3 regions of the Intestinimonas sp. HCP28S3_D6 genome follow, and region 1 is predicted to be linked to each of the others. Evidence: riboswitches for the same ligand, from Rfam matches in the RefSeq annotation. Region 1 holds a riboswitch; each other region holds the start of a gene.
The links. Region 1 has a riboswitch for cobalamin ahead of ACTNBK_RS09745 (cysteine-rich small domain-containing protein). Riboswitches for the same ligand answer to the same signal wherever they lie in the genome.

Region 2: another riboswitch for cobalamin. It lies ahead of eutL (ethanolamine utilization microcompartment protein EutL); the one in region 1 lies ahead of ACTNBK_RS09745 (cysteine-rich small domain-containing protein).
Region 3: another riboswitch for cobalamin. It lies ahead of ACTNBK_RS14425 (homing endonuclease associated repeat-containing protein); the one in region 1 lies ahead of ACTNBK_RS09745 (cysteine-rich small domain-containing protein).

The regions. Positions count from the first base shown of each region.
Region 1 covers NZ_JBQHTM010000025.1:29,103-39,154, forward strand. Annotated here, with positions in the region: gene ACTNBK_RS09720 (hypothetical protein) at 1-271, shown strand, start outside; gene ACTNBK_RS09725 (DUF2798 domain-containing protein) at 337-810, opposite strand; gene gltA (NADPH-dependent glutamate synthase) at 1,041-2,432, opposite strand; gene ACTNBK_RS09735 (sulfide/dihydroorotate dehydrogenase-like FAD/NAD-binding protein) at 2,435-3,277, opposite strand; gene lysA (diaminopimelate decarboxylase) at 3,572-4,861, opposite strand; gene ACTNBK_RS09745 (cysteine-rich small domain-containing protein) at 5,110-5,421, opposite strand; cobalamin riboswitch at 5,550-5,733, opposite strand; gene ACTNBK_RS09750 (phosphodiester glycosidase family protein) at 5,882-9,118, opposite strand; gene hemW (radical SAM family heme chaperone HemW) at 9,365-10,052, opposite strand, start outside.
Region 2 covers NZ_JBQHTM010000009.1:38,787-48,838, reverse strand. Annotated here, with positions in the region: gene ACTNBK_RS04985 (diguanylate cyclase domain-containing protein) at 1-1,327, shown strand, start outside; gene ACTNBK_RS04980 (Na/Pi cotransporter family protein) at 1,392-3,044, opposite strand; gene yaaA (peroxide stress protein YaaA) at 3,350-4,105, opposite strand; gene eutL (ethanolamine utilization microcompartment protein EutL) at 4,196-4,846, opposite strand; cobalamin riboswitch at 5,296-5,479, opposite strand; gene ACTNBK_RS04965 (cupin domain-containing protein) at 5,605-6,042, opposite strand; gene ACTNBK_RS04960 (ethanolamine utilization protein EutH) at 6,072-7,304, opposite strand; gene ACTNBK_RS04955 (BMC domain-containing protein) at 7,371-7,922, opposite strand; gene ACTNBK_RS04950 (4Fe-4S dicluster domain-containing protein) at 7,928-9,277, opposite strand; gene ACTNBK_RS04945 (EutN/CcmL family microcompartment protein) at 9,335-9,619, opposite strand; gene ACTNBK_RS04940 (hypothetical protein) at 9,686-10,052, opposite strand, start outside.
Region 3 covers NZ_JBQHTM010000053.1:5,679-15,730, reverse strand. Annotated here, with positions in the region: gene ACTNBK_RS14470 (sigma-70 family RNA polymerase sigma factor) at 1-191, opposite strand, end outside; gene ACTNBK_RS14465 (hypothetical protein) at 252-476, opposite strand; gene ACTNBK_RS14460 (DUF932 domain-containing protein) at 724-1,818, opposite strand; gene ACTNBK_RS14455 (hypothetical protein) at 1,846-2,616, opposite strand; gene ACTNBK_RS14450 (hypothetical protein) at 2,716-3,135, opposite strand; gene ACTNBK_RS14445 (hypothetical protein) at 3,566-4,012, opposite strand; gene ACTNBK_RS14440 (hypothetical protein) at 4,055-4,537, opposite strand; gene ACTNBK_RS14435 (hypothetical protein) at 4,534-5,241, opposite strand; gene ACTNBK_RS14430 (helix-turn-helix domain-containing protein) at 5,359-5,652, opposite strand; cobalamin riboswitch at 6,200-6,422, shown strand; gene ACTNBK_RS14425 (homing endonuclease associated repeat-containing protein) at 6,514-7,482, shown strand; gene ACTNBK_RS14420 (ABC transporter substrate-binding protein) at 7,561-9,168, shown strand; gene ACTNBK_RS14415 (ABC transporter permease) at 9,251-10,052, shown strand, end outside.

The sequences.
Region 1 (10,052 bases):
CATCTGCGTGGTCGTGTGGTGTCCCTTCCGCACCTTTCTCATGAAGAACCGGTGCTGCACTACCTGCCGCATCTTTAACTGGGACCATCTGATGATGTTTGTCCCCTTCCTCTTTGTCCCAGGCTTTTACGGCTGGACTTTGCTGGGAATGGCCGTAGTGGTGGTGGTGGTATGGGAAGTCCTGTGGCACCGCCACCCGGAGCGTTTCTGGGAGGGGAGCAACCAGGCCCTGCGCTGTGCCAACTGCACCGACCGCCTGTGCGGCCGCTGATCCGAACAGAAAAAAGCCCTGCCGTTCATTGTGAACGGCAGGGCTTTTCCACATCCGGTGGACGATCAATGGGCCTGGGCGGGCTGATTGCCCTTGACCCGGAAGAGCAGCCGGAAGATAAGGCGGCAGAGGGGGCCGCAGTAGAGGAGCTGCCAGATAAGGGCCACAGGCATGTTGCAGCCCCAGGTATGGATCCAGGTGCCGAAGCTGGGCGCCTTGAAGAGGAGGGTGGCGATGAGGCTCATGGTGGGGCACATGATGCACACGATCATGGTGGAGATGGCGTAGGTGATAAACTGGGGCCGGTCGGTGGGACGCATGAAGGAGAAAGCCAGGCGGGTGGCCAGCTTTTCCACCACGAAGAACTCCAGCACGAAGGCAATGGGGGCCATGATGGGCAGCTCGTGGAGGGCCATAAGGAAGGTCTGGTTGGTGACACCGCCGGTATTGAGGGCCACATTGTAGACGATCATACCGTAGACCATAATGACGGCCATGATGATGGTGAAGACCACGTTTTGAAATTTGGTTTGGGGCATGGGGGAGGCTCCTTTCCAGAATGAGATGTGAGCCGCAGCGCAAAAAAAGAAGGCCGCGAAACCTTCGTCTCGCGACCTTCTTCTTCACTGCGACTACTGTTATGCCCCTATTCTAGCCCATTTTTTTGCCCTCGTAAGTGTTTTTTTGCTAATTTGAAAAAAACGGCAGGTTCCACAAGAGCGGAGGAACAGCAGGGCGGAGACTTGTCACATCTGTGGGGGAAAAGGGCTCACTTTTCCTGGATGTACTTGTGGATGGCGGCGGCGGCCTGCTTGCCGGCGCCCATGGCCAGGATGACGGTGGCGGCGCCGGTGACGGCGTCACCGCCGGCATAGACGCCGGTGCGGCTGGTGAGACCGTCCTCGCCGTTGGTGACGATACAGCCGTGCTTGTTGGTCTCCAGGCCGGGGGTGGTGGAGCGGATGAGGGGGTTGGGGGATGTGCCGATGGACATGATCATGGTGTCCACGTCCAGCACGAACTCGCTGTCGGGGACGGGGACGGGGCGGCGGCGGCCGGAGGCGTCGGGCTCGCCCAGCTCCATCTGGATGCACTTCATGCCCTTGACGTGGCCGGTCTCGTCGCCCAGGACCTCCACGGGGTTAGTGAGCAGGCGGAAGATGATGCCCTCCTCCTGAGCGTGCTCCACCTCCTCCTTACGGGCGGGGAGCTCATCCATGCTGCGGCGGTATACGATGTAGACGTTTTCAGCCCCCAGCCGCTTGGCACAGCGGGCGGCGTCCATGGCCACGTTGCCGCCGCCTACCACGGCCACAGACTTGCTCTTGGCGATGGGGGTGTGGCTGTCGGGCCGGTAGGCCTTCATCAGGTTGACCCGGGTGAGGTACTCGTTGGCGGAGTATACTCCGTTGAGGGTCTCGCCGGGGATGCCCATAAAGGAGGGGAGACCGGCGCCGGAGGCTAGGTAGACGCACTCGTAGCCCATGTCCTCCATGAGCTCGTCCACGGTGAGCACCTTGCCGATGACCATGTTGGTCTGGAACTCCACGCCCATGGCCTCCAGAGTGGCGATCTCCTTGCGGACCAGCTCCTTGGGGAGACGGAACTCGGGGATGCCGTAGACCAGCACGCCGCCGGGGGTGTGGAGGGCCTCAAAGACGGTGACGGCATAGCCCAGCTTGGCCAGGTCGCCGGCGCAGGTGAGGCCGCTGGGGCCGGAGCCCACCACCGCCACCTTGTGGCCGTTGGGGGCGGCCTTCACCGGCTCCTCGTGAGCATGTTCACGGTGCCAGTCGGCCACGAAACGCTCCAGGCGGCCGATGGCCACCGGCTCGCCCTTGACGCCCCGGACGCACACGCCCTCGCACTGGCTCTCCTGGGGGCAGACCCGGCCGCAGACGGCGGCCAGGGTGGTGGACTGGGACAGAACCTCATAGGCCCCGGCGAAATCCTCCTCGGCCACCTTGCCGATGAAGGCGGGGATGTCGATGCCCACGGGGCAGCCGCTGTGGCAGGGCTTCTTGGGGCAGTTGAGGCAGCGCTTGGCCTCCTCTACGGCCATCTCGGCGGTATAGCCCAGGGCCACCTCGTCAAAATTGTGGCTGCGGACCTCTGGGTCCTGGCTGGGCATGGGGCATTTTGTCAAACTCATATTGGCCATGGTCAGCGTACCTCCTGGTTCAAAAGATTGCAGGCTTCCTCCCGGGCGTGGACCTCAAAGTCCTTGTACATGGCGCCCCGGTGGATGGCCTCGTCAAAGTCCACCTCAAAGCCGTCGAACTCCGGCCCGTCCACGCAGGCGAACTTGGTTTTGCCGCCCACGGTGAGACGGCAGCCGCCGCACATACCGGTGCCGTCAATCATGATGGGGTTCATGGAGACCACGGTCTTGACGTTGTACTTCTTGGTGACGGCAACCACGAACTTCATCATCACCAGGGGCCCGATGGCAATGACCTCGTCGTACTGCTCACCGGAGGCGATGAGCTCCTCCAGGGCGGCGGTGACCAGGCCCTTCCGGCCGCAGCTGCCGTCGTCGCTCATGAGGACGAACTTGTCGCTGCAGGCGCGGAACTCGTCCTTCAGGATCACCAGATCCTGGTTCCGGAAGCCCACCACGCTATGGACCTCGGTGCCTTTCTCATGAAGGGCCTTGGCCACCGGCAGGGCGATGGCGCAGCCCACGCCGCCGCCCACAACGCAGACCTTCTTGAGGCCGTCCAGCTGGCTGGCCCGGCCCAGAGGACCCACGAAGTCGTGGAGGGACTCGCCCTCCTTCAGGGCGTCCAGCTCCATGGTGCCGGCGCCTACGATCTGGAAGATGACGGTGACTGTGCCCTTTTCCCGGTCGTAGTCGGCTACGGTGAGAGGGATGCGCTCGGAGTCGGCACAGGCCCGCAGAATGACAAACTGGCCGGGCAGGGCCTTTTTGGCAATGAGGGGGGCTTCCACCACCATCTTGGTGACGGTGGGGTTTAGGGGTGTTTTTTCTACGATACGGTACATGATGTGCTCCTCCCTTAGGCAAATATGTGCTGGTAAAAAGAAAAGCAACCGCCGTAACCAGCCCGTGCGCACAAGCACTTCGTTACAGCCGTTGCCAAGTCAATTTCACGCTATTTAGTTTAGCACATCTCATAGCAAAAGAACAGGTGAAAATTCAGGTCTGCAAAAAAATTATAAGAATGCACAAATACAAACCCAGCAGGCTGTGCGATTTCCACAGAAAACAGAGAGAACACGACAAAAAGCAGGTCCATCCCCTCCGGCAACAGCCGGAGGGGATGGATTCCTGCTGATTTACAGGCCGGGATCGCAGCTGGTGGAGAGGAGGTCCTCCCAGGTCTGCCTCCGGACCATGAGTCCGGAGCGGCCGTCCTTCACCAGGGCCACCGCCGGGATGGGGTTGGAGTTGTAGTTGCTGGCCATGGAGTAGCCGTAGGCGCCGGTGGAGAGGACGGCCAGAATGTCTCCGGCCTCCAGAGCGGGGAGGGTGGCATCCCGGAGGAGGACGTCTCCTGACTCGCAGCACTTGCCGCACACCGTCACCGTCTCTGTGGTGGGAGCCTCTGCCTTATTGGCGGCGATGGCCCGGTACTTGGCCTGGTAGAGGGCGGGACGGATGTTGTCGGTCATGCCACCGTCTACGGACACGTACTTCCGAACGCCTGGGATGTCCTTGATGGAACCCACGGTGTAGAGGGTGATGCCGGCCTCGCCCACCACGCTGCGACCGGGTTCGGTGACCACCGCCGGACGGGGGAGGCCCAGGTCCCGGAAGAAGGCGTCGATGCGTTCCATGAGAGGGTCCAGGTACCAGCCGTATCCTCTGGGCTCCTCGTCGGTGTAGCGGATGCCGAAGCCACCGCCCACGTTGAGCTCGGTCATGGCAAAGTGGTAGCGGTTCCAGGTCTCCTTCACTAAGCCAAGTACCACCTCCAGGGCCTCCAGGTAGGGCCGGACCTCGAAGAGCTGGGAGCCCACGTGGAAGTGGAGGCCCAGCAGGTCCACCCAGGGGGAATCGATGGCGGCCTTGATGGCGGGGTAGATGATGTCCTCGTCCAGGGGAATGCCGAACTTGGAGTCTTTTTTTCCGGTGATGATGTAGTCGTGGGTGTCGGCCTTGACGCCGGGGGTGACCCGGTAGAGGACCTTCATCTTCTTGCCCTTCCGGGCGCAAATAGACTCCAGCAACGAGAGCTCCTGAAGGCCGTCGATGATGATGCGGCCCACGCCGCTCTCCACCGCCAGCTCCAGCTCGGCGGGCAGCTTGTTGTTGCCATTGAACTCGATGCGCTCGGCGGGGAAGCCGGCGGAGAGGGCGCAGGTGAGCTCACCGCCGGAGACCACGTCCACGCACAGGCCGGCGTCCTTCACCAGCCGCAGCAGGGCGGGGGTGCAGAAGGCCTTGGCGGCATAGGCCGCACGGGTGTTCTCCCACTTGTCCAGGAACTCGGTGTGAAGGGCCTGGAAGCGTCCCTCTAGGGCGGTCTGAGAGTAGACGTACAGCGGGGTGCCGTAGGTCTTGGCTAGGGTGGTGGTGTCGCAGCCGTCAAAATAAAGGGTGTTGTCTCGGATCTCCATGCACATAGGTGGTTCCCTCCCGATCTTTGGTGAAGGGGAGCGGGGGCTCCCCAAAATCATCTGGGCACTATTATACCAGCTTTGGCCCGGGGCGCAACCGGAAACCCACAAAATGGGACTTGTTTTTTGGGCGCAGACGGCGTGCCGCCCGGACAAAAAGGGCCCCGGACATGGTGTCCGGGACCCTTTTCGCGTATCCTACAAACAGGAATGGCAGGATGTGATATGTCCCCCTTCCCGTAAAAGGGGTGTGTTTAGCGGGGCCGCTCCCGCTCCTCTGCCATCCGGCGGGCGATCTCTTGAAACTTGGCGGTTACATAGCCGTAGTTGTCCCTCTGGTGGGGCAGTGTGCAGCGGCTGCAGTCCTTGATGCCCTTTTCCGTGTAGCGGAAGTTGCCGCCGCAGTCGGGTCCAAGGGCGTAGAGGGGGCAGTAGCAGAAGAGACAGTTGAAATTGTCCGGGTCGTTGGTGGGATGGCAGGGGAAATACTCGCACTGGAGATGGGAGAAGAAGGAAAAGGCCTTACCTTTCCAGTTGGGGGCGCCGGCGCGGTCACGTTCACTCATGGCGGACTCCTTTCCATCGTGGCGGTCTCCAGGCAGCAAAAAAGCTGCACGGCCTGAACAGCGTGCAGCAATGGCCCCCCGCCAGACAGGGCGGAAGCGCGGCACCCTCCCAGGCTCGGAGAGGTTTTTGTGTGCGTCATACGCAGGCAGGTATTCTGACTTCGGCGTCCAGCGCGGTCCCCGCCTTCCCGGAGCACTTACTCCAGTGACATCTGGGGACCCCTCCGCCAACACAGCAACGGCTTTGTGCGGGATTCTCACCCGGCTTCCCTTGTGCAGCGCCATCGGCGCACCTGCGTACCAGAGATATTCACTTGCACCGGGGGGAAGTTCCCTCCGGTACCTATCATCATAGCGGCTTTTCCCTGCCCTGTCAAGTGGACTTTTCCCCCACAGGCGCCGGAGCGGTGGAAAAAAACTCCCCGCCGTCGTGAGACGGCGGGGAGCGGAAAAACGGTGGTTACATGAGGTAGAAGAGCATCTTGGCCACTTCGGACCGGGTGACGGAGTCATTGGGCCGGAGCTGGTTGTTGTAGCCGGAAATAATGCCCTGGCCCACCAGGGACTCCACGTAGGGGAGAGACCAGGCGGGGACGGAGGCGGTATCGCTGAAGGTCAGGGACTGGGTCACATAGCCCTTGCCCTGGATGCGGCCCAGAATGGTCATGGCCTCGGCCCGGCTGATGGAGGCGGTGGCCCGGCCCATGAGGACGCCGTTATCCAGGCTGCCTTTGATGATGCCCTCGGCGTACATGGCTTTCATGGCGTCCACACACCAGGAGGGAGTGGTGTCCAGATCGGCGAAGGGGAGGGTGACATCGGAATAGGCGGTGAGATCCAGACCCATCCAGCGGGCCACCATCAGGGAGAACTCACCCCGGGTAATGTTCTTATCGGGCTGGAAGAGAAGGCCGGAGCTGGACTCCACACCCTGAACCACACCCATGTCATAGAGGTAGGTGGTGTAGAGGTCGGCCCAGTGGGCGGTCATATCCACGAAGGGGCTCTGAGAGGTGGTGGAGCCGTCCTCGTTGATGGTGGGAAGGATGTTGTAGGAGCCGCGGCCCACATTGCCGCTCTGGTCCACGGCGGTGATGGTGAGTCGGTGGAGCTTGCCGTCGCTGATGGGGAGGGTATAGGTCAGGGTGCCGGTGGACTCATTCCAGGTAAAGTTCACACTCTTGCCATCCAGGGTCAAGGTGATGGCCGACTTGGCAAAGTCCTTGTCCACGTTGTCGGAGACGTAGCCGGTAAGCTTGCCGTTTTCGGCGGTCACGGTAACGGTGGGGACGGTCTCGTCGGTCAGCGCCTCAGTAGCCGTGGTGAACTGATCCAGATAAATGGTGCCGATGGCCTTCTCGCCGCCGCCATAGACCACGGTGAGCCCCTGGAGGGCGGCGGTGCCCTCAGGCAGGGCGGCGGTCAGGTGCTTCCAGCCGGTGAAGTCCAAAGCGGAGAGAACCACGTCGCTGGTGATGCCGGCACCGTCGGCGATGGTGGCGGTGAGGGTGTTGCCGGAGCCGTCGCCGTAGACCCACATGCTCAGGTAGCGGTCGCCGGTGGGGATGGCCAGGGAGGAGCCCAGAGAGGCGGAGCCGGTCTCGCCGGCGCTGTAATCCACCCGGGCACTCTGCTTACCGTAGCGCACCAGATCGCCGGAGGACTCCCGGTTGATCACCGCGTTGGAGGAACTGGTGAGGGCGGAGAGACCCTCATCGGTCTCGAAATCGTCCAGCGTGTTGATGTGGCCGGCCACGGTGATGGGGATGGTGATGTAGGTACCGCCGGCGCTGACAGTGAGATTGCCAGTGGCACTCTTGGCACCGGCGGTGAAAACGCCGTTTTCATCCACGGTGCCGACGGCGGGGTCAACCGACCAGGTGTAACAGGTGTCCTGACTGGTGAGTGCGATCTTCTTCCAGACCGCGCTGGCAGTGAGATCGATGCTCTCCTGGGGGTCCAGGGCGATGGAGGTGACGGGAGCCCCGGTGGCCTGGTTGGTCACCGAGATGGAGTCGGGAGTCTTGACCACGGTGATGGAGGCGCTGCCCTCGGCCCGGTTGGCAGAGGCGGTGACCTGAGTGGTGCCGCTCTCACTGCCGGCGGTAAAGACGCCGTTTACGTCCACGATGCCGTCGCCGTTGCGGATGGACCAGGAGACGGCGGTGCTGTCTGAGAAGGTGTAGCCGTTCTCATCCACCGGGGTGGCGGTGAGGGCCAACTGGGTACCGGAGAGGACCACCGAGTCGTAGGGGGTGACATAGTAGTGGTCCAGCACCCCGTTGGGCTTGAGGCTGGAGACCAGGAAGATACCGTTGCTGACGGTGCGCAGGCTGCCGTCGGAGGGGGAGTTGAGGATCTCCATGGCAGAGGACCCCGGCATGGTGGCGCCGATGGTGGTGGAGCCGCCGCCATCCAGAGCCACGGCCTCTACGCAGCCCAACTCAATGAGCCGCTGGGCCACCTGGGTGAGGGTGGCACCCACGCTGTAACCGGACTGCCGGCCGTCGATGGCGTAGAAGATCACACTGCCGTCGGCCTTGATGCCGATGGCGGTGCGGGGGTTGGCGGTGGAGTCGGTCTGGGGTCCCACCTGGCCATTGGTGACGATCTTGTAGTAGCCGCCGATGGCGGTGACCACATCATTCCACCGACTGTCGGCGGCGGTGACGTCGATGCTCACCTGGTCGCCAGGCTTCAGGGAGGACACCTGGCCCAGGAGCCATTCGTTGTTCTGTTTGTTGACGGTGAGGACCAGCTTGTCCTCGGGGATCTGGATGGAGGTGGTGGACTCCAGCACTTGATCAACGGTGCACACCAGACGACCGCCCACGGTGAGTTCATCGGAGAGAAGCAGAGAGGCAGTGACCTCGTCCACCTGGCGGGTGCCCTCAGCGGGGGTGGTGGTCTCCAGGTTCTGGGAATCGGTGGCAATGTCGCCGGAGGATGCGGCATCTGTGCCCGGAGCTGTTGTCTCCGTAGGAGTCTCCGCGGCAGCCTCCGAGGCGGTGCCGTCGGTGTCGGTGACGTCCAAATCTACGTCCACGGTCTGGCCCACATTGGTGGTGACGGGGGTGAGGATCACGTCGTAGCCAGGACTGGTATGTTGGGTGGTGGTGCTAAACTCGTCAGTATAGAGGTAGAGACCACCCTCATGGGTGCCGTCAGCGGCGGTGCGGGTCTTGTTCACGTCGGTGACCCGCATGGTGGAGCCGTTGAAGGTGGCGGTGACGGCCAGGTCGGGTTTGCCGATAAAGGCGGTGCCATCGGCCAGGAAGCCAACGGCGTAGTAGCCGCCGGAGGTGGTGCGCAATACGCCGTCGCTGATAATGACACCCAGGGCATTGCCGGTAGACAGGTCGAAGAAGTCGCCGTTGACGCCGCCCACCACCCGGAGCCCCTGGGCCTCCAGAGACTTGGCCATGGTGGCCAGGTCCTGCCGGGACATGAGCTTGTCCCCGTAGACCACCACGGGGTAGACGCCATCGGCAGGGGAGTAGGAGATGTACCGCTCGGTGCGCAGGTCGGACTTGGAGTTGCTCCAGAAGACCTGCTCCACCAGATCAGAGCCGGGCGCCAGGGAGACGGTGCCGCCGTGGAGCTCGTCGCCCAGAGCGATGGACGCGGACGCGGCGGGGGAGAGCCCCACCAGAACGGCCAGGGTCAGCGCAGTGGCCCGGATGCCAAATCGTTTCATGCTGTTGCCTCCAAAAATCATTGCAGGGTGAAAGGGAACGGGACTGGCCGTTGGGCGGCCCATCCATGATAGGTATAATCCTAACACACCCCCCCTTTTTTGTAAACGGCAGAGGCTGGGAAAAGCTGTCGTTTTGCTGGGGGAGAGACCAATGTTAGGAAAAAGTTAGAATGCCTGCGCGGCAAACGAAAATCCCGGCAGACCGGGTCATGACGGCCTGCCGGGACGGTATACGGGACGCTGGGATCAGGGGGTGGATGGCTCGGAGGGAGGGGGCGGCGGAGGTGTTTTTTGCACTTTGGGAAGGGTAGTCTCCAAAGTGGCGCTCTCTTGCCGCTCCAGCAGCTCACCGATAAGCTGGTTGGAGATGAGGAAGCCGATGGGAGTGAGCCGCCAGCGGTGCCCGTCCCGGGCTGCCCAGCCGTTGTGCTCATATTCGGCCAGCTTGGCCTCGATGGGGTCGAAGTTCATAAAATATTCCCGCCGGTACTCCCACTCCTCGATGCCGCGGGTGGTCCGCAGTCGGAGCATCAAGTACTCTCCTGAACGCTCCCGCTTGGGGATGAGGTCGTCGGAGTCGATGATGGGCTTGCCGCCCAGCACGCCGTCAATGTAGCCGTCCAGGTCCCGGAGGAAGGAGAAGCGCCGGCCGCCGAAGTCGGAGTGAGCACCGGGGCCGAAGCCCAGGTAGGGCCGGGTGAGCCAGTATTTCAGGTTGTGCCGGGACTGGAAGCCGGACTGGGCGAAGTTGGAGATCTCGTACTGGCGATAACCGGCATGCTCCAGCCGGGCCACCATCCACAGGTACATGTCGGCCTGCATGTCGTCGTTGGGGAGAACCTCACCTCGGGACACACGGGCACACAGAGGGGTGCCATCTTCCACCTTCAGGCCATAGCCGGAGATGTGCTGGGGCTGAAGGGCGATGGCCTTC
Region 2 (10,052 bases), on a different contig from region 1:
CCTGCGCAGCAATGTGGAGCAGCAGTGCAACTACCTCAACTCCGTTATTGACACGCACTTTTCCACGCTGGACGGTCTGGCCCGCTTTGTGGCCCACCAGGGAAAGCTGGTCGATACGGACAATCTGCTGATGGCCAACGCCATTGTCTCCACCGGTAAGTTCTCCCGCATCCTCCTCATCTCTCCCTCCGGCGTTGGCTACGCCAATGATGGCGCCATCACCAACGTCGGATACCGGGACTACTTCCTGACCGCCTTGTCCGGTGCGCGCGCCATCAGCGACCCGCTCTCCAGCTCTGTGGACAGTGAGATAAAGGTAGTCCTGGCCGTCCCCATACACAGCGAGGACGGTCAGACCCTGGGGGTAGTAAGCGGCGCCTTCAACATTGGACAGGTCAGCGAATTTCTCTTCTCCGGGCTCTACAACGGCAGAGGCCACCCCCTGCTGGTCACCTCCGGCGGTGTCTTGATCTCTACCACCTCGCCTACCCTTCCCACCCAGTACGACACTATTTTTGACTACTATGCCTCTATGGAGCCTCTGGTCGGCGCCGGTGCCGACCAGATCAGGCAGGACTTCGCCTCCGGTGCCAGCGGCCATTTCTTTGCCCGCTATAACGGTGAGGTCCAGTACATGGTCTACCAGTCCACCGGCCTGGACAACGGCTGGATGATGTGCTACACCGTCTCCGACAGTGAGGCCAGCGCCGACTACAGCTTCATCTTCCGGGATGTTCTCTATCTGGGGATCGCCTTTTTGGCGGGCGTGCTGCTTCTCCTGATCTCTATGATCCACATTTCTCTGGGAGACCGGCGCCGACTGCTCCATCAGGCCCAGGCCGATCCTCTCACCGGCCTGCTCAATCGCACCAGCACCAGTGCGTGTATCAATACCTGGCTGGCCGGCCCCAACAGGCAGGGCGCCCTTCTGATGTTGGATCTGGACAATTTCAAGAAAATCAACGATGTCTGGGGACACCAGGCCGGTGACTCCATTCTGATCCTGACTGCGGACCTGCTGCGCGCTCATTTCCGTCAGAGTGATGTCATCGGTCGAATCGGCGGTGATGAGTTTATGGTCCTGATGAAGGATGTATCCTCCCAGTCGGTTTTGGAACTGCACATGCGCCGCCTGTGCGAAGAATTCCGTCTCCTCACAGACCCAACCTACTCTCAAATCTCCGTCTCCTGTAGCGTAGGCGCTGCTATGATCCCCGACCAAGGTCACTCCTTTAATGAGCTCTATCCCCACGCCGACAGCGCTCTATACTGTGCCAAGCACCGCGGCAAAGACGGCTGGAGCATTTTCTCCGGTGAGCCCCTCTAAACAGACAAAGACCGCCATGTCCCGGCCTGAGCCGGAGCATGGCGGTTTTGTTCTATCTTCCACCTCAGGGCAGGCTGGCACTGGAGCGCTCCTGCGCGATGTTGAGCACATGATCGCCGATACGCTCAAAGTCGGTTAGCATCTCAGAGAACAGAATACAGCCCTCATCGGAGCAAATACCCTTGCGCATCCGCTCCATCTGGTGGCGCCGGAAGCTGGCCGTCATGTCGTCCATCTTCTGCTCCAGGGCGGAAACCTCGCTGAGCCACTCCACGGGATCGGATACCACACCGCTGAGCGCCTCAATGGCTTTGCGGCTGACAGCCTCCATCTCCCGGATTTCTTCCTTTGCTTCCTCGGAGAAGTGGACATCCTTCTCCTTTAGAATCCCGCTGTAACCGCAGATGTTCATGGCGTGGTCACCGATACGCTCAATGTTGCCCGCGATCTTGAAATAGGCGCTTACCGCGGCGGAATCCTGCTCATTGGTCTCGTGGACGATCACATGGGAGATAAACTGGGAAATTTCCTTGTTGAGGAAGTCAATATATTCCTCTACCGACTCCTCCTTGGTCACCAAGGAAGGGTCACGGTCCAGTACCGCCCGGAAGGCGGTGGAGACATTTTCCTTCGCCATGTCCAGCATGCGGTTGAGTTCCTGACGAAGCTGACTGATATAGATGGCAGACTGACCGATGGTACGGTCCTGATTGGCGTTGATGGGCGTGAGGTAGGCTAGATGCATTCCCTCGTCCAGATCCTGCTTGCGCTCAGGCAGGATGCGCATGGCCGCCTTCACCATCCACTTGCCCAGAGGCAGCAGGAGCAGCGTGGTGACGATATTAAAGAGGGTGTGCATGTTGGCGATCTGAGAGGCAGGGCTGTTGGGCGTGAGGCTCTCCACGAAACCCACCAGGGAGATCCCCAGGAGCGGGGTCACCAGGCACAGCGTGGTAAATAGAACGGTGCCGATGATGTTGAACATCAGGTGGATGATAGTGGTCCGCTTGGCATTGCGCCCGGTGCCCACCGAGGCCAGCACAGCGGTGATGCAGGTACCAATATTCTGGCCGAACAGGACATACACGGCACTGCCCAGTCCGATGACGCCACTGTTGGCCAGCGCCTGGAGAATACCCACAGAAGCGGAGGAGGACTGGATGAGGGCGGTGAAGAGTGCGCCGGCCAGGATACCCAACACCGGATTGGAGAATTTGGTCATCAGGTCCACAAAAGCGGGCATTTCGCGCAGGGGGACCATGGCTGCGCTCATCATGTCCATACCGATGAAGAGGACACCCAGGCCGCCCAGGATACTGCCGTAGTGGTGGAGCTGCGGTTTTTTCAAAAATACCATCATAGCCACGCCCAGGAAGGCAAAGAAGGGGGCCAAAGCGCCTACGTCCAGGGCGATGAGCTGTCCGGTGATGGTGGTGCCGATGTTGGCGCCCATGATGATCCACACCGCCTGCGTGAGGGTCATCATGCCGGAGTTAACGAAGCCTACCACCATGACCGTGGTGGCGGAGGAGGACTGGATGACGGCGGTGATCACCGCACCCACCAGTACGCCCAGCACCCGGTTGGCCGTCAGCTTTTCCAGGATGCTCTTCATACGGTTGCCGGCCGCGGCCTCCAGGCCGGAGCTCATCATCTGCATTCCGTGCAGGAACAGCGCTAAGCCGCCCAACAGGCTCAGAATATTGGCAATACTCATCGAAATGCTCCTTTTTCTCTTTCTACTCTCTGAAATCGAATGGTCGGATCAGTTCCCTTGCCATCCGTCCGCAGGCGTTTTCCTGCGTTCGGGCAAAAGAAAAAGACATAGCCTGCTTTTCCATTCGAAAAGCAGGTCATGTCTCTTCAACGGGCCTGGGGCAACTCCACTTGCGCGTGAGCACAGTGGCTTTTTCCGCAGCAGCATCGCTCATAGCTCCATGGTCCTTTCTGTCCCAAACACAATCTTTCACAATTACATTATACATGCTATTTATGCCACCGTCAACGGAATTTTACCCCACTTTACCTTTTCTCCACATCGCGCAGAAAGACCGGTCGGTCCGGCTGGGATCTCTGTGGGCAATACCGAAAATGGAGTCCCTCGAAGGCGGTGATGCCCTCCGGGTCTTCCACGCTGCCCTCTGCCAGAAAACGGACCATCTCCCCTCTGGCCATCTTGACATGGACCCCTTTCTCCACTATCTTTCCGTCGACACGCAGCTCCCCGAAAACGGGCGTAATCACCCTTGTTCCGGCGGGCAGGTGGGGGATCACCGCCTTGCTATACTCCCCAGAGGCCAAATCCACTACCACGCCGTCGGGCATCAGAGCCTCGGCCAGCTTGCCTCCCCAGAAAGCATAGAGGTCCTTACAAAACGGAGTCTTCAGCTTGGCCTGCATCTCCAACCGGTAGGGAGTCACTCCGTCGAAGGGGCGGAGCACTCCGTAAAAACCGGAGAGGATGCGCAGGTGCTCCTGCACATAGGCCAACGCTCCTTCTGAAAATACCGCAGGCGCCATATAACGATACTGAATCCCTTCATAGGCCAGAAGCGCCGGTGTCAACCGTTGGCGCAGGTCCATGGTCTGGAACCGCTGGTAGTTGAGTTGGGCCAGTTGATCGTTGCAGGCGAGCAGCTTCTTCAGTTCCGTTAAAGAAAGGCCCTTCAGATAGCCCAGCAGCTGCTCTGTCTCCTCCAGCAGAGCAGGCAGCTCTTTAGGCGGCAGCCCGTCCAGATCTTCGTTCATTTTCTTAGCTGGTGAGATGATGATACGCATAGACTTCCTCCCTTTCAGTATTCGGAACGGGCAAAAAACGGCCCGAAGCGGTGATTCTACGCCGTCTCCGGGCCGTTGATGGGGCAAAAATCAGTCGATGGGGTTGTCGGCCACGAACTCCACAGCGGCGGCGAAGGCGTCGCAGGCGGACTTACAGGCGGACTGGCTGCCGGTGAGCAGACCACCGCCGAAGTTGGTCTCGCTGGGGGGCGCATACAGCACGCACAGACGGACGTCGGCGGCCTTCAGAGCGGCATCTACGCCGTACATGGCCTCCAGAGGAGGCGCGATCAGGTAGGCGATAGCCTCACCCTCCTGGATACCGCAGGCCTCGGACAGGTAGGAGCCGGTCCGGGAGATGCAGTGGGCATAGTAGACGATGGTGTCGTCCTCGTTGGCGGAGACGAAGTGGCACACGTTCTCGATCATGTCCACACAAGCCTCCAGGCCGGCCTTGGCCTCAGCAGGGTTCGGGGCAGCCAGGATGCCGATGATCTCGCCGGCCAGCTTGGTGTTGGCGTTGGCGGCACCGCCGTAGAAGCTCTTGGCGTAGGCCACACGGCAGTCGGCCTTCTTGGTGGCCTCGTCCAGAGCGGTATAGGTCACATCATCGCAGTCGGCAGTAACCAGCGCCAGGGACTTCTCGCCGGGCTGCAAGCCAAACTCCTTGGCCAGATCAGGAGATACGTTTGGGATCAGCTTGGTGGCCAGTACAGTTGCTTTCACAGGATCTCGTTTCATGATCCGTCTCCTCCTTCACGGGCAGCGTTGCCGCCCGGCCTGCCGTCCAGCCGGCAGCATATATCATCAGTATGATTATATCGGGCCACATCCTTTTTGTCAACGGAACACCAGTGTGGTACCGCTTTTTTCGGCTCTTTTCGGCAAAAAAACTGCGGAGTCATCCCTGCATCGGGATGGCTCCGCTCTTCTCCACAGGCGGGTATTTCCTGGTATGGCTGGACCCACAGTGGCAGCTATGGGTCCTTGCCCTGCATCAGCTTGCCATACCAGTTCCAAAGGGAGGTGAAGTTGGCCACCTGACACATCGCATAAGGAGGAATGGCGGTTCGTCCCGTCCACCCTTTAGCGCCGACAACAAAAAAGCCGTATCCCTCTTAAAAAGGATACAGCAACGGCCCACAGGCTCTCACCGTGGGAACTGCACCCTCCTAAGCGCGAGGAGGTCTCGTGTGCGCCATACACAGGCAGGTATTCTGACTTAGGCGTCCAAACGCGCTCCCCGCCTTCCCAGAGCTTCCGCTCCAGTGACCTAATGGGGACCACTTCGCCAATACAGCAACGGCTTTGCGCGGGATTCTCACCCGACTTCCCTTTTGAGCTCGTCAAAGCACCTGTGTACCACTTATGATTCAGTTGTCAGCTTGGCTTATATGTATTATACTGGCCCTCTTGCCTCCTTGTCAAGGGGGGGGAAACACATTCAAAAACGAAATGGACCCCGCCGCAGTTCCTGCGGCGGGGTCCATCTGAATTGGTTACTGCCAGTCGGCGGGGAAAACAGTGTAGGCGTACTTGGCATAGTCGGGGGTGCTGAAGTGGATATGGCTGCCCTTGGGGATGTAGATCACATCGCCGGCGTCGCCGCCCACCACACGACCGTCGATCTTGATCTCCAGACGGCCTTCCAGCACGATATCCCACTCATCGTAGGTCAGGGTCCACTCGAAGTCGGCTCCGTCGGAGAGCTCCATGATGCCGCAGCCCATGCGGGGGGCCTCCTCCAGGGTGGCCACGTCCTTGAGCTTGACATCGTTACGGCCCTCAAAGGGCTCCAGTTTTACGGTGGAGGTCTTGACGCCGATGACGCCGCTGGGGTCCACCTGCTTCTGGAAGTCGCACTTGCCGGTAGAGCCCGCCGCTTCGGCGATAACCTTTTCTACAATGCTGCGAATGAGTTCTTCACTTACGTTCATAGCGATTCCTTACCTTTCCGCGCTGCCAGTTAGTCAAACTTCACGTTCTCGATCTTAGACAGCAGCTTGGGCGCCAGGATATTGGCCACGATGATGGCGGTAACACCAGCCACCAGCTTGCCAACGATCACGGGGAAGATCATGTCGGGGTTGTTGCCGGCAGTGAAGCCCAGGTGGTCGCCGAACACGAAGGCGGCAGACACGGAGAAGGCCACGTTCAGCAGCTTGCCCTTGGGGTTCATCTCGCCCATGATGTTGAACATCGCGATGTTGTTGGCCAGGTTGGCCACCATACCGGCAGAGCCCTGCTCGTTCATGCCCAGAGCGGCACCGATCTTCTCCAGAGGCTTGCCGAAGGTGCGGGTGATCCACTCCACCATGGGGAAGGCGCCGATGAGGACGATGGCGATCTGGCCACAGACCAGGAGTCCGCTGTCCAGACCACGGGAACCATCGGCGGGGTTCTCGACCATGATGTGGAACACGGGGAACATGATGCCGGTGATCTGCTCAAAGACAGCGATGGCGGTGAGGGCGGTGATGACGATGGTCACGCCGGTACCGAACACGTTGAAGCCTTTGATCATGGGGCCAGGGGCACACCACAGGCCGATGACGATCAGAGCAGCGATGATGATGACGGGGATCAGGTTCTGGATGATGGTGATGATACCCAGGTGATACTCAGGAGCCAGGGTGTTCATCATCAGGCCACCCACGATGCAGCCGATGGGAATGGTGATCATACCAGCCAGAACACCGGCGCCCAGGTAGCCGCGGTCTTCCTTCTTGATGATACCCAGAGCCACGGGGATGGTGAACACGATGGTGGGACCCATCATGGTGCCCAGGATCAGGCCGGCAAAGTTACCGATGGCGATGTCCTCACCGGCCAGCTGCATGGCCAGGGGATAGCCGCCCATGTCGCAGGCCAGCAGGGTGGTGGCGAACATGGCGGGGCTGGCACCGAAGATGCCGTAGATGGGCTTCAGGATGGGGCCCAGCAGCATGGACAGAACAGGGGCCGCGGCCACGACGCCGGCCATGGACATGGCCAGACCGCCCATAGCGTTGAAGCCGTCTTCAAACTTCTCACCATAACCGAGCTTGTTGCCGCGGATTTTGTCGATGGCGCCAACGAGCATGAAGATCATCATGATAAGCATGATGACGGAGTTGATAGAGATACCAGAGATCCATGCGGAGATACTGTCGGTAAATATGCTGGGATCAGCAGCAGCAATCAGTTCACTATAATCCATAGTTTACTCTCCTTCTCTTCTCAGAATGGGTCTGCTCCCATTGGGAAGCCTTCTGTCAGCTCCGGCTTAAAGCAGAGACTGGAACAGCTTGGGGGAAGGACGCGGGATAACGGTGGTGCCCACCAGGAGCTCCGCTTCCCGCTCTGCGGCCGCCACGGCCGCCCGGACCGCGCCCACATCGCCGGTGAGGGTCACATAACCCTTGCCGCCGATGGCGTAGCCGATGCGGACTTCAATGAGGGTGATGTTGGCCGCTTTCGCCGCCACGTCAGCGGCAGTGATGGCGGAGGCCACGGAGTAAAACTCCAGGACGCCCACGGCGCCCGGCTTCTCCACCTGGGTCGTCATGCTGATGGCCTGAATGACCTGAGGATGGACATTAGGGAGGGTCAGCGTGTCCACCACGCACTCGCCGCCCCGCTTGATGCCCTCGGCCATGGAGGCCTTTACGTCGCCGGTGTCTCCGGCGATGAGTACCATGTACTTACCTGGACAGACGGTGGAGGATCGGATGAGGTCCACCTGAGCCGCCTTCACCATGTAGTCGCAGGTCTCGATGCCCCGCGCGATGCTGTTGAGTTCTACCATGCCGATGGCAAGTCTGCTGGCGTTTCCCATGCTTCTCACTCCTTCCGGCTGCTGATACGGGCGCCCTTATCGGTGACCTCCACCACCACGCCGGAGATGCTGGCGTGGATGTTGGCGGACAGTCCCTCGGCGGCCTCGGCCAGGATCTCTCCCCGCTCCACATAGTCGCCCACCGCCTTTACCACATTGGCGGGCTTACCGATGTGCTGGGAGAAGGGGATAAAGACCTCATTGGGGCTGAGCTCCATGCACTCGTGGGCGTGGAGCCCGTAGTACTCGGAGAGCCCCAGTCGGGCCACCAGGCGGTCCGTGGGGGTGTGGCGCTGGTCCACGAAGGACCGGGCCTGGGGTTCCATGTTCCGGGGCACCTGGATGCCGCGGGCGCGGAGCTGGCCCTTGATGTACTGGTTCACCTTCCGGGGCGAAAGGCCCATGGGACAGGCAAACATCTCGCACACGCCGCAGTCGCAGCAGTTGGCCGCGTCGCCGAAGCAGCGCTCGTACTCCGCGTTGTCCTCCATCCCCGGCTCCCGCCAGAGGTTCCGCATCACCAGGTTGGGGCGGATCTGATGGCCGATGAGGTACCGGGGGCAGAGGTCGGTGCACATCCGGCACTGGATGCAGGCACTGCGGGTCTGGTGCCGGATGGCCTCCATGGGCAGGGTGGCCCGCTTGAACAGATAGTGGTCTTTGGGCAGGACGATGATGTTGCCGGTGGTCTTGGTAACCACGGCGGCATCAATGTCCGCCTGGCTCAGGAGTACTTTGCCCATCATGGGACCACCCAAGATCAGGGCATAGTCGGTGATGGTCGGCTCCGCCGCCTTCACGCATTCGGTGATGGCGGTGCCCACGGGTACGTGGAGCATGATGGGGGCCTTTACTTCACCCACCACGGAGAGGAACTTATCCACCACGGGACGGCCCTGGATGGCGTCGAAGATGTTGAGCAGGGTGCCCACGTTGTCCACAACACAGCCCACGTCCAGGGGCAGGCCCCGCTCCGGTACCGACCGGCCGGTGACCTGCTGGACCATGGTCTGCTCGTCGCCGGCGGGATAGAAGGTCCCCATCTCGAAGATCTCCACGGGAGCGCCCGCCAGCCTGATCGCGTCGGACAAGGCCACGATCTCAGCCTTATACTTTCCTTTGAGTGCGATGACTGCCCGCTTGGCCTCCAGGTGGGCGGCCACTGCCACCACCGCGGCTACGATCTGGGGCGCATAGGTGCGGCACAGATACTTGTCAGTCTCGATGAGGGGCTCACACTCTGCGGCGTTGACCACAAAGCATTCGGCCTTGGCGTTGAGCTTGACGTGGGTGGGAAACCCAGCGCCGCCGGCGCCAACAATACCGGATGCCTTGATGAGTTCGGTCAGATTCATGCTTTCACCGCCTTATTCCCTTTGCCATGTACCGCCCTGGCGGGGCGGCACCGGCTGTTACTCCAAAACGCTGGAATCGATCTCCTGGTCGTCCACGATGCCCACAACGGTGGCGTCAACAGGGACTGACATGTCCCCGGCAGCGCTCCGGGCCGAGCTCCCGCCGACGATCAACACCGTCTCTCCCACGCCGGCGCCGATGATGTCAGCCGCCACCATGGGGGTCTTATCCTTGGAGCCGTCCAGGATGTTGATGGGCTGCACAATGAGCAGCTTATATCCGGCCAGCTTCTCCTCTTTGCGGGTGGCCCAGATGTTGCCGATGACCTTTGCCACTTTCATACGTTGTCCCCCTGTTTGACGCGGGACAGCGGAAGAGGGAATCCCTCCCCCGCGGTCCAACCGCGTTTAGTCTTCGTCCCGGACGATAGTCATGCCCCGATCCTTGGCGGCGTCCTTGGCCAGCGCGGTGACAATGGTCTTCTCACCGATGTGCACCTTGGTAACCCCGCTCATGTTGGCCTCGATGAGATCCTTCTCCGTGAGAACCCGCTTCTCGATCCGTACCGCTTTCTCCTCACAGCAGGCGGCCACAGGGGCGGGCGCTGCGGGAGCAGGGGCGGCAGGAGCAGCGGCACACACAGGCGCGGCCGCGGCGGGTACGGGGGATGCGTTGCCCAGGATGACCTGCTCCAGGCTGGCCTGGGCGCAGATCACCACGCCGGAGGCTACCAGCAGGTCCAGCTTCTGCTGCATCATGTTGTAGTAAGCGGCG
Region 3 (10,052 bases), on a different contig from region 1:
ATGGTGGCAAAGGCGTGCCTCCGCAGCATTGGTTCTGACAGATACCGCCGCACCGCATCCAGGTAGCCCAGCGCGGCGGCGCCATAGTAGTCCTCTTCCGGCACACCTCTGCGCAGCAGATAGGCGTGGATGAGCCGGTGATTGTCGGCGGCAAAGCGCCGCTCCTCTTGGGTCAGTGGCGCTTCCAGCATATCCCCACCGCCTTTTTTGGGCACCCCCGGTAAAATTTCCGGGGGTGCGATGCAGCCCGCTTAGAGCGGGAGTTCCTCCCGTTCCCCATCCACGGCGGAGCCTGTCTCAACAACAAAGCTGCTGCCGTGGGTTTTCTTATCGAAACCGGCATAGTCCACCCCATCGTCCTGCTGGGATATGATCGCTTGGACGCGCTCCTCCAGCATCGCTTTGACCTGGACGCGGAAGGCGTTGGAGAACGCCTTGGCCTTCGCCAGATCCGCACCTGTGAAGTCGTATAACACCCCGAATGGACTCCTCATACTTCGGCTTGGAGGCGTCCTCACCAGGCAGCTCAAACAGGATCGAACCGCCGCCGGGGATCTTGGCCCGGGGGAAGGTCAGGCGAATACCATCGGTATCGTCCTGCAGCTCCTCCTGAGAGAAGTCCGCAGAAAGGGAGACATCCGGAAACTGGAAGGCGATGGCTTGCTCCTGCTGCTCCACAACTGCCAAATTGCTCTGATTATACATGTTCTTTTCCTCCTAAATTTACGCGGCTGCCGCTGGCGCCGCAATTTCATTGAAATGTTCCCACTGTCGCCGGGGCATGGTCATGAGGTCATAGCCCACAGCTTCCAGCTGGGTCGCTCTGTCATAACTGACAACATCCTGGGCATAGCGCGTCACCGCATTGGCCAGGCCGTAGAGTGTCATGTCCTGGCTCGCCAAGAGATGGTTAAGCACACAGTCCTGTTCCACTTCCCGCAGCCCAAAGACACTGCCGATTTTTTGGAGAAGCAGCGTCAGATCCTGTGCCTGGATAACCGCCCGGGTCGCCAAACGCATCCGCTCCATGAGCTCTCCAAATTTTGCCCCCTGGATCGCCTCTTTCAGCGCCTCCTGAAACTGTTCCACAAACTGCCTGTTATGTGAGATTCCAGGCGAGTGATAGGTGCAGAATCCACCAGGGAGTATGAGCTGGGTTCCCTTATGAACCCGGCGCACACCCGTCCCCAAATGCTCACCGACCACCATGCCGTTTGTGCATATGAGCCGGTAGAGCAGGGGCTGGATTGTAATTGCACCCATTCCAACCTCGCTGTTGGTAATGCTGATCCCATACTGTACCGCATCTCCGGGGACAACCTCATCCTGGAGCCGTTCACTGACAGCCTTGATGTACATGTGTGTCTCCGTCAGCCCACAGCTCACTACCGACACACCGAGCATATTCCCGATGACCGGCACGGCCGCCTGGAGCAGTTCCAAGTGATCCACGCACCAATACCGGTTGCTCAGCATAGCCCGGGCAGTGCCATCCAGTGTGCGCAGCAGCTTTACCTCCTGAGCACGGCTGAGCCAGCTGTTCACGTTATAAGCCAGCAGTTCCGGGCGCTCCTTGAGCATCCGCTCATAGTAGTGCGCCGGGATGCGCAGGTAGCCGCCCAACTGTTTGTGGGCGGTACTATTAAGCTCCAGCGGCTCCATGCAGTCCCCTCCCGCGCTGTCGAGCACACGGAGGATCGGCAGGCCGCCGTAGGTTTCCATCCTCATTTTGTCGGAGCTCACCAGATAGTCCTGCTTGACCTCGCTTTGGCAAACCAGTTCCTGCCCCAGCTGCTCCAAGGTCAAACCTAACTTCATGTTTTTGTCACCTTCTTTCCGCTCCGATCACCATGTCACGGTGATGGCGTCGCCGTCCTCTCCGGCGGCATAACCGGCCCGTTCCAGTACACGGAGCATCTGCTGCCAGTAGACACGCTGGGGGAAAGACGGAAAGGCCGCAACCATCTGCTCACCCTCGTCGCTCTCCACGGTGACACTGCCATCCTCGTTCATGGTCAGGCTGTTGTGCCCCCGGGAGCTGAGGTCGGCAATGACCTCCTCCAGCACCTTGCGGCCCTGCACTTCAAACCACACCTGGGGATCCAGGGTTTCCCCCTGCGCAGGCTGCTGTGGCTCTTCATGCTCTGCCTGCAGCGGAAACGGGTCGATGCGAACCAGGGCGCATTGGATTTTTCCACCGGGATCCAGCTGAACCTGTGCGTAGTTGTAGTCCGGTACGCCTTGGATGCGGATCAGACCCTCGCCTCCATGCAGCATCAGCCGTGCGGGAAACTGTGTCTCCCACTCCCACTTTGCCTCTGGGAACACGGAGTGAAGGTAGGCTGAGATGCGGTAGTTTACATGCCGCACCAGCACCTCCTCCGTCTGCTGTCCCAACCGGCTTGCGCCGCCGCGGTTTCGATACCCGGCATATGCACGCTTTTCCCGGGCGCGGATACGCGGACGGAGCAGCTCAGAAGCAAGCCAGATGCACCAAACTGCGAAGATCACGGTCAACAGCCGGGTTCTCCAAGGGTCAAGCACCAGGGCCATGACAGCCATTGCTGCTCCCACGAGAAACGAGATGCTGCACCAAAGCCTTTCATGGAATTTCATACATGATCGTCCTTTCTGTACTTCTTGAAAAAACAAAAAAGGACTGTGCCTGTCTCCAGTTCTTCCTGAAAACATGGCACAGTCCCTTTTGGCCGGAACTCAGTCCGGCAGCGGCTCCCGCTCTCCGTCAATAGGCGGCTCTCCTGGGAGAGGCGCCCCGATGTTGGGGTCTGCCGCAGGGGTTGTCGGGGTCTTCCTCATCGCCGTTCCGGGGTTCGCCCAAGACAACGGGCCTCCGTCTTTGTAGATGACCTTGAGCCGCACCCTGGGGGTATAGCCGTCCTTTGCCGTATATTCTTCGGCAAGAAGGGTTCCGTTTACCTCCAGCATAGTGCCTGCCCCGACCTTCCACTTGGCCAGATGCTCCGCGTCCCAACCGTATGCCCATACCTGATAGCTTTGGATGCGCCCGTTTCCGAGCTGTTCCTCCAGGGCAAAACGGACATAGAGGGTTCCTTTGTGGCTTACCTTGAGTTCCAGTTCCGCGGCCACACGCCCGACGACATGGATAAAACTCATTCCACTCCTTTCTGCCTTGCGGCTGTATTCTATATATAAAAAGCGCCAGCAATCCAACTGCCCGCCCGATGGGCGCAGTCGTACTACTGGCGCTTGCATACAAACTTAACAACATGTGCAATGCAGGAACTCTCCCGCAGGACAAACCAGGTGGTCTGCCGTCTCGAAGGACACGCACAACAATCAATTACACCTGGATGGTATCACAATATATTGATGTTGTCAAGCATTATATATCAATATATAGTATTCCACAAGGCGCAGTCAACTGTCAAATTGTTGGCAGGCGCTATGACGCCGATTCCGACAGATAGAACGGATACCGCATCTCTGCCGGCGTGTTCCAGTTGAACACCAGCTCATACTTCTCCCCCAGGCCATCGAGGCCCACCGATCCCAGCCAGTTGCCCCTGCTGTGACCGTCAAAGAATCAGAGCCTCAGATCCAGAAGCTGTTCCGGCGTGACCCGCTCGCCCATGACCAGCGCGAGGACATCCTCCAAATCCAGCATCCGCTCGCAAGTGAGATAGCGCCGGTAGAGGTCATCCGGCAGATTCAATGCCTGCTGATGGGTCAAGGGGTTGGGCGTATTGAGCCACCAATCCGTCAGTTCATCCAGTCCTGTCAGATATGGGTAGTTGGATTCAACACAGAACGACTGGAGAAATGCCCGACATTCCTCTGTGGTAGCCGGGACGGGAAGCGGCGCTTCCCAGATGAGGCCATCCGTCCACTGGAAAGCCATACGGCTGCCTACAACGTCCTCGATCATCAGACAGTTGCGGGAGACAGGAGCGATCAGGAAGCACTCCACCTGAAACTCTTCTCGGATAAACTCCATGAGCTTGTACTGTTCCACCGTTCTGGGCTTATACAAAGCTTTTCGCCTCCTTCTACTTATATAAAAAGGGGCCGGAGTTCACGGTTTCTTCGCTTTTTCCTCTTTTTCTGTCTCACCCAGCTCCTCAACCCCCAGCAGCTCCCCTGCCGCGAGGCTGGAGGCAAGCCACGTGCCCGGAAGCTGTGCTCCGCTCTGACGCTGGAAGTAAAAGCGGTAGCGGACACCGACCCGGAGCCGGTACTGTTTCCCCACCAGCAGCGAGTGTTCATGATCCTCCTCATCCAGGAGCCGAACTTTTCTGCACTTCTGCAGGGGCAGTACCGTAACCTGAATGCACACACCCTCCACCACTGCATAATCCTCCAGTGTAAAACAGCGAAAGAGTAGGACAGCTCGAACCAGTGCGAGAAGGAACGCCGTGCTGCTCAGAATCAACATCATCCGATCCCCGGCCGCCAGCCACACCGCGACCCCGACCAGGAGAAAACCCACCCCCGCAGCAATGGTAAGAACCCACCGGCGCAGCAGCGGGGGCGGCCAAGCACTCAGCGCAGCCCTCATAGACACACCCTCTGAAAGAGGATCTGCTTGCGCAGATACAGGTTGGAGACCGCCAGTACCACCGCGTCCCTCTTGGGACTCTGCCGCATCAGGTGGGCAATGTTGTAACAGGTGGTAGCGTCATCATAATAGAGTGCATCCAGCAGCTTTCCGCTGTCTGAGACATCCCGGGCATCCGCCTCTTCACATTTGACCAACTCCGCAGTAGACAGCATGGCCTGCCGGGTAAGGGCCAGGATACGCCGTTCCTGCTCGGTGGGGCGGTCTTTCCTCAGCAGCCTCTTCGCCGACGCCGCAGGCACCCGATGCGCCGACGCAAGCCGGGCGTAGGACGTCAGCCGGCCGAAAAAGCTGTTGTCTATGGGGGTCACATAGAGGTTGCACAGCAGGTCATAGAGGGCGTCCACCTGGGAATCCCCTTCTCCGGCCATGACCAGCCCCCTGGTCATAAGGCGACAAAGCAGGCCATCAAATGCGCCCTTCTCTTCATCCGGCAGCGTAAGCTGTTCAGCAGCTGTCTCAAAATCCCGCCGGAGCTGTTCCCGATCCCGGAAACGCCAGCACAGGCGGCTCCAGAGGATCAGTTCCGCAGGCTCCATAACCTGCTCCCGGCGGTTGAGAACTACCACGGGAACCTGGACTCCTTTCCGGCCCTGGTGGAGCTGCAGCTGACCGGCACAGGTGTAAAGCGTATATGTCTTCATCAACAGACGCCTCCTTGATTTCGTATATCTTTCCTATACGCAGCCGGCGCCCGGATTTCAACAAAAAAGACAGGCGAGATATCCTCTCACCTGTCCTGTTGGCTTATTCTGAGCGGTTTACTCCCCTTTTTTCTGCTCCAGCAGACTGATCATCCCACACACCACCGCTGCTTCTTCATCTGTCAGGCGGGAAAGATCCACCAACCGCTTGTTGTCCCGGCCCAACAGATAATCCACCGACACCCCGAACAGGTCGGCGATGCGGATCATCACATCATAGGATGGCAGACGAATGTCTGTTTCATAGGAGGATACCATGCTGGCAGTGACGCCGATTTTCTTGGCCACTTGCGCCTGTGTCATGTGACGGTCCATCCTAACCCTTTTCAACCGCTGCGAAAAATCAACCATGAGCCGTATCCTCCTTTTCTTATAGTGTAAACGACTCATATTTTCTCACAGAAATGTTATCTACCCAATTTAGTTGACCCATTCGCAATTCACTGTTCTTTTGCTGACATGTATAACTTTTCCTGCAAAAAGAAAGCGATATGTCCAGGGTACTTTCTCTATTTTTGATGAAACTATTAGTCAGGAATATCAAAGCTGTTCTCAACTTCAGCCTTTTCTCTTAGACCTCCGCGGCGTGGATCATATTGGCTTTTCAGTAACTTTGCCATACCATTTTCCATAAGAATTATTATGCACTTGCATTGCACAGAGGATTGCGGTATAATGAAGCGAAAATTCAATACAGGACAGATACGATGAGAAACTTGTTTCCGAACAGGTGCTCTTTATCATAAGCCGGTGGGAATCCGGCGCGGAGGCCGTATTCGTCGGAAGACGTCAGCCGGCAGTGATCGTACATCCATGTACACCCATGGCGCCTTTTGGAAGTCGTAGACTGTTTTTATGTAAGTGCGGTCTTTCCAAAATGGGAAGATCGCACATTTTATATTACAATTTAACTTTTTGTGGCTCCTCACAGAAGCGAGGGGCTGAACAAGGGAATCGGGTGAGAATCCCGGACGGTAACCGCCGCTGTAAGCGTGATGTCCGCTGCTCGTCAACGAAAGTTCGCCATTGGGGACGTACCCTGAGAAGGCAGAGCAGACCGGCGAAGGCAGAGAGCTGCCCCAAGCGCGAGTCAGAAGACCTACAAAAAGAAGAGGGACGGGTGCGGGACGCTGCGCCCGTTCGCTGTGCGCACAGAGAAACGGCTGTGGATATCATGTCCACAGTCGTTTTTTGTGGAGAGGGGGATCGTTTGTGGAGGAAAACAAAAGGATAGATGAGCAGAAAGCACAGCTGATGGATATTCTCTTGAAGGACGAGCCCCTGAGCGTGGAAGATGAGGCTCTGTGTGTCTGCTGCTCCATGGACAGCCCGGAGGGAGCGGAACTCTGTGCCGCTTTCACCGATGATGAACTGCTGGAGCTGCTGCGTGTGACAGCGCGGCGACTGGATCACTCCCCAGCCCAGGGAGAGGTTCACTGGCTTTTGCGGCAGTATCTGCGCAGCCGGTTCCGGAACTGGCCGGGAACGCTGCGGGCAGCGGGCCTGAGCCGGGCGGCGGGCCGTGGGGGCCTGTCCTGTGAGGAGGCGGCCCGGAAAGAGCAGGAAGTCATGCAGATGCTCTCCCGGGTGCGGGAAGCAGCGGAGAGGCTGGGACGGATTCCCCATCCCTCGGAACTGCCGGAGGTATGCCGGACACTGCACAAACGGTACCAGACCTGGGGCCAGGTATTGGCGGCGGCTGGTGTGGAGCAGGCGGTTGCCGATAGCCTGTGGAAAGCGGATGACTTGAAGGAAGAGGATCGTCAGCGCCTTGGACAGCTCCGAGCCATTGCGCAGAAGCTCAATCGGGCACCTCTGCGCAGTGAGATAGCGGAGGAATTGCGCACACCCCTGATCCGACGCTTTGGTTCCTGGAGGAATGTTCTCTACCAAGTTGATCTGGAGCCGGTTCAGCGGATCTCGCCTTTTGTCAATGCGCCGCTCCGTCGGGAGGAAACCCGCTCCAGGGCCGCTCACCGGGGGGACTTATACGACTGCCACTACCGGCTGCTGCGGCTGGAGCCGGAGACCGCTGCGGATCTGGAACTGGTGCGGAATCTGGCGGAAGAATTGGGACACACCCCCCATCGCCGGGAAGTGCCCGCTGAGGTTCGCCGCCGGCTGCAGGAAGCCTGCGGTACCTGGTCCAATGCCCTGTTCCAACTGGGGCTGCAGGAGTGAGTCCCATTTGTCCGAGAATACTGCACAGGTACGCTGTGCGTTTCCATAGAGCTTATCATGGAAGAAAGGGAGAACGAAATGAAGAAAAAGCAGTTGTTATCCGCATTGCTGGGCGCTGTCCTTGCCCTGTCCTTGGCTGCCTGCGGGGGAACGCCCACGTCGGAGGAAACCCCCGGCGCCCCCGCCCCATCCCAATCGTCTGCCGCCACGGTGGATCAGACCCGAGAAATCGTCTTTGCGGCATCTCGTGATCAGTGTCCTGGAGAGCAGGACGCTTACTACGCCTCCATGTCCCTGGGGGTATGGGAGCCTCTGATCACAAAGGACGAACACGGAAAACCCGCTCCCGCGCTGTCCACCGAATGGGAGCACAATGAGGACTCCACCGTCTGGACGTTCCACCTGCGGGAGGGAGTTACATTCTCCAACGGCACCCCGTTCAATGCCGACATCGTGCTGGCCAACTTTGACCGCATGAAGAAGGGGCCTTTTGAGTCCTCTTTTTACGGTATGAACATTGATACAATCTATCCCGGCCTGCTCTCCTACGAAAAGACCGATGACTACACCGTAGTGCTTACCCTGGCTGAGGGGCAGCCGCTGCTGGACTATACCATGGTTAACTACGGCTCTGCCATCTTTGAGCCCTCCTGCTTTGCCGAGGGCGGCACCTTCAGCGGATTCCCCATTGGCACCGGCCCCTATGTGGTAACAGAAAACGTGCTTGGTCAATACTGTGTGATCGAACGTAATGACAACTATTGGGGTACCCCGGGCATCGCCCAGACCTTCCGCTTCAAGGTCATTCCCGATGCCGAGACCCGCTATACCGCCCTGCGGGCCGGTGAGGTTCAGGGCCTGTGTGATCTGGGCGCCATCTCGCCCTCTCAGGCCGCGGAGATCGACGGCGACCCGGCCTACAATGTGTCTGTGGGCGATTCCGGCATTACCCATTTTCTCAATGTGAACGGCGGTGCGTTCCCCTTCAACGATGTGCGTATGCGGGAGGGTTTGTCCCTGCTGCTGGACCGCCAGACCATCATCGACAGCTTCTATAACGGCTACGGCATTGCCGCCGGCGGATTCTTAAATTACACTTCCGCCTTCTATGAGGAGCAGCCTGTACAGCACGATCCGGAAAAAGGCGCTGAACTGATCCGTCAGGTGGTGGGCGACCAGGAGGTGGAACTGCTGTTCCTGCTGCCTGGCGTGGACGCCAACCGCTACCCTTATCAGGAAGAAGCCGAGTATATCCAGGCCCTGCTGGAGAATATTGAGGGCACCAACATCAAGGTCAGCATCCAGCAGATGGACTGGGGCCCCTGCAAGGAGGAAATGGAGGCGGGGAATTATAACCTGTGCCTGAAGATTCAGGGACTGCCCTCCGCCAATCCCTTCTCCCTGTTCAAGGGCTTCATGTATACAGAGGGCGGCACCAATATCAGCTATGGTCTGGGCTATCACAACGACCATGTGGATGAACTCATTGAAGAGGCGGCCGTCTGCCTGGATGCAGACCGGCTGACTGAGATCTATCGGGAGCTCCAGGAGATCTCCGCCGAAGATTTCCCCAACATTCCCGTGCTGTACTCTCAGGAGGTGGTGGCATCTTCCAGCTCTATCACCGGCTATCAGGCCACCGTGTACGGACTTACCGGCTTCACCCAGGTCTGCTGGGCCGAGTGATCCAAATATTCGAAAACAAGCCTCCGCCGCAAGACGGAGGCTTGTTTTCCATACCAACCATGTTTTCAAAAGGCGGTGGATCATGGCAATCCTAACCTATATCGGACGCAGACTGCTGGTACTGATCCCGGTTCTGCTGGGCATTTCGCTGGCAGCCTTCCTGCTGGGGCGTATTGCGCCTGGCGACCCTGTGGATGACGCGCTGTTCCGCATCGGCATTGAATTCCCCACGGAGGAAGATCGGGCGGCCATGCGTGCTGAGCTGGGATTGGATCAATCCCTGCCGGCGCAGTATCTGGACTGGCTGAACAACGTGCTGCACGGAGACCTGGGCCGATCCTACATTGGAAACAAGGACATTGCCAGTGAGCTGCTGACCCGCCTGCCCATTACGTTAAAGGTTTCCCTGGCCGCCATGCTGGTGGCTGTGGTCTTTGGTGTGGGAGGCGGTGTGCTCATGGCAGCTTGTCACGGCACATGGCTGGATACCGTGCTCAAGGGGCTGTCTACCCTGTTGCTGTCAGTCCCCGGCTTCTGGCTGGCCTTGTTCCTGATCACTGTGTTTGCGGAATGGCTTCACCTGCTGCCCACCAGCGGTCTGGATCGGGGGCTGGCCTCCCTGGTATTGCCCGCGGTGGCCCTGTCTGCGGCAAATGTGGGTTCCACCTCCCGGTTTACCCGCGGGAACATCCTTGCTCAGCTTGGAGAACAGTATATCGTGGTGGCAAACGCCAAGGGCCTGTCTCAGCGGGCGGTGATGGTGGGGCACGCCTTCCGTAACTCCCTGGTGCCCATCATTACGCTGATCGGCAACTATTTTGGGGGGATCCTGGGCGGAAGTACCATCATTGAGAATATCTTTGCCATCCCCGGCCTGGGCAGCT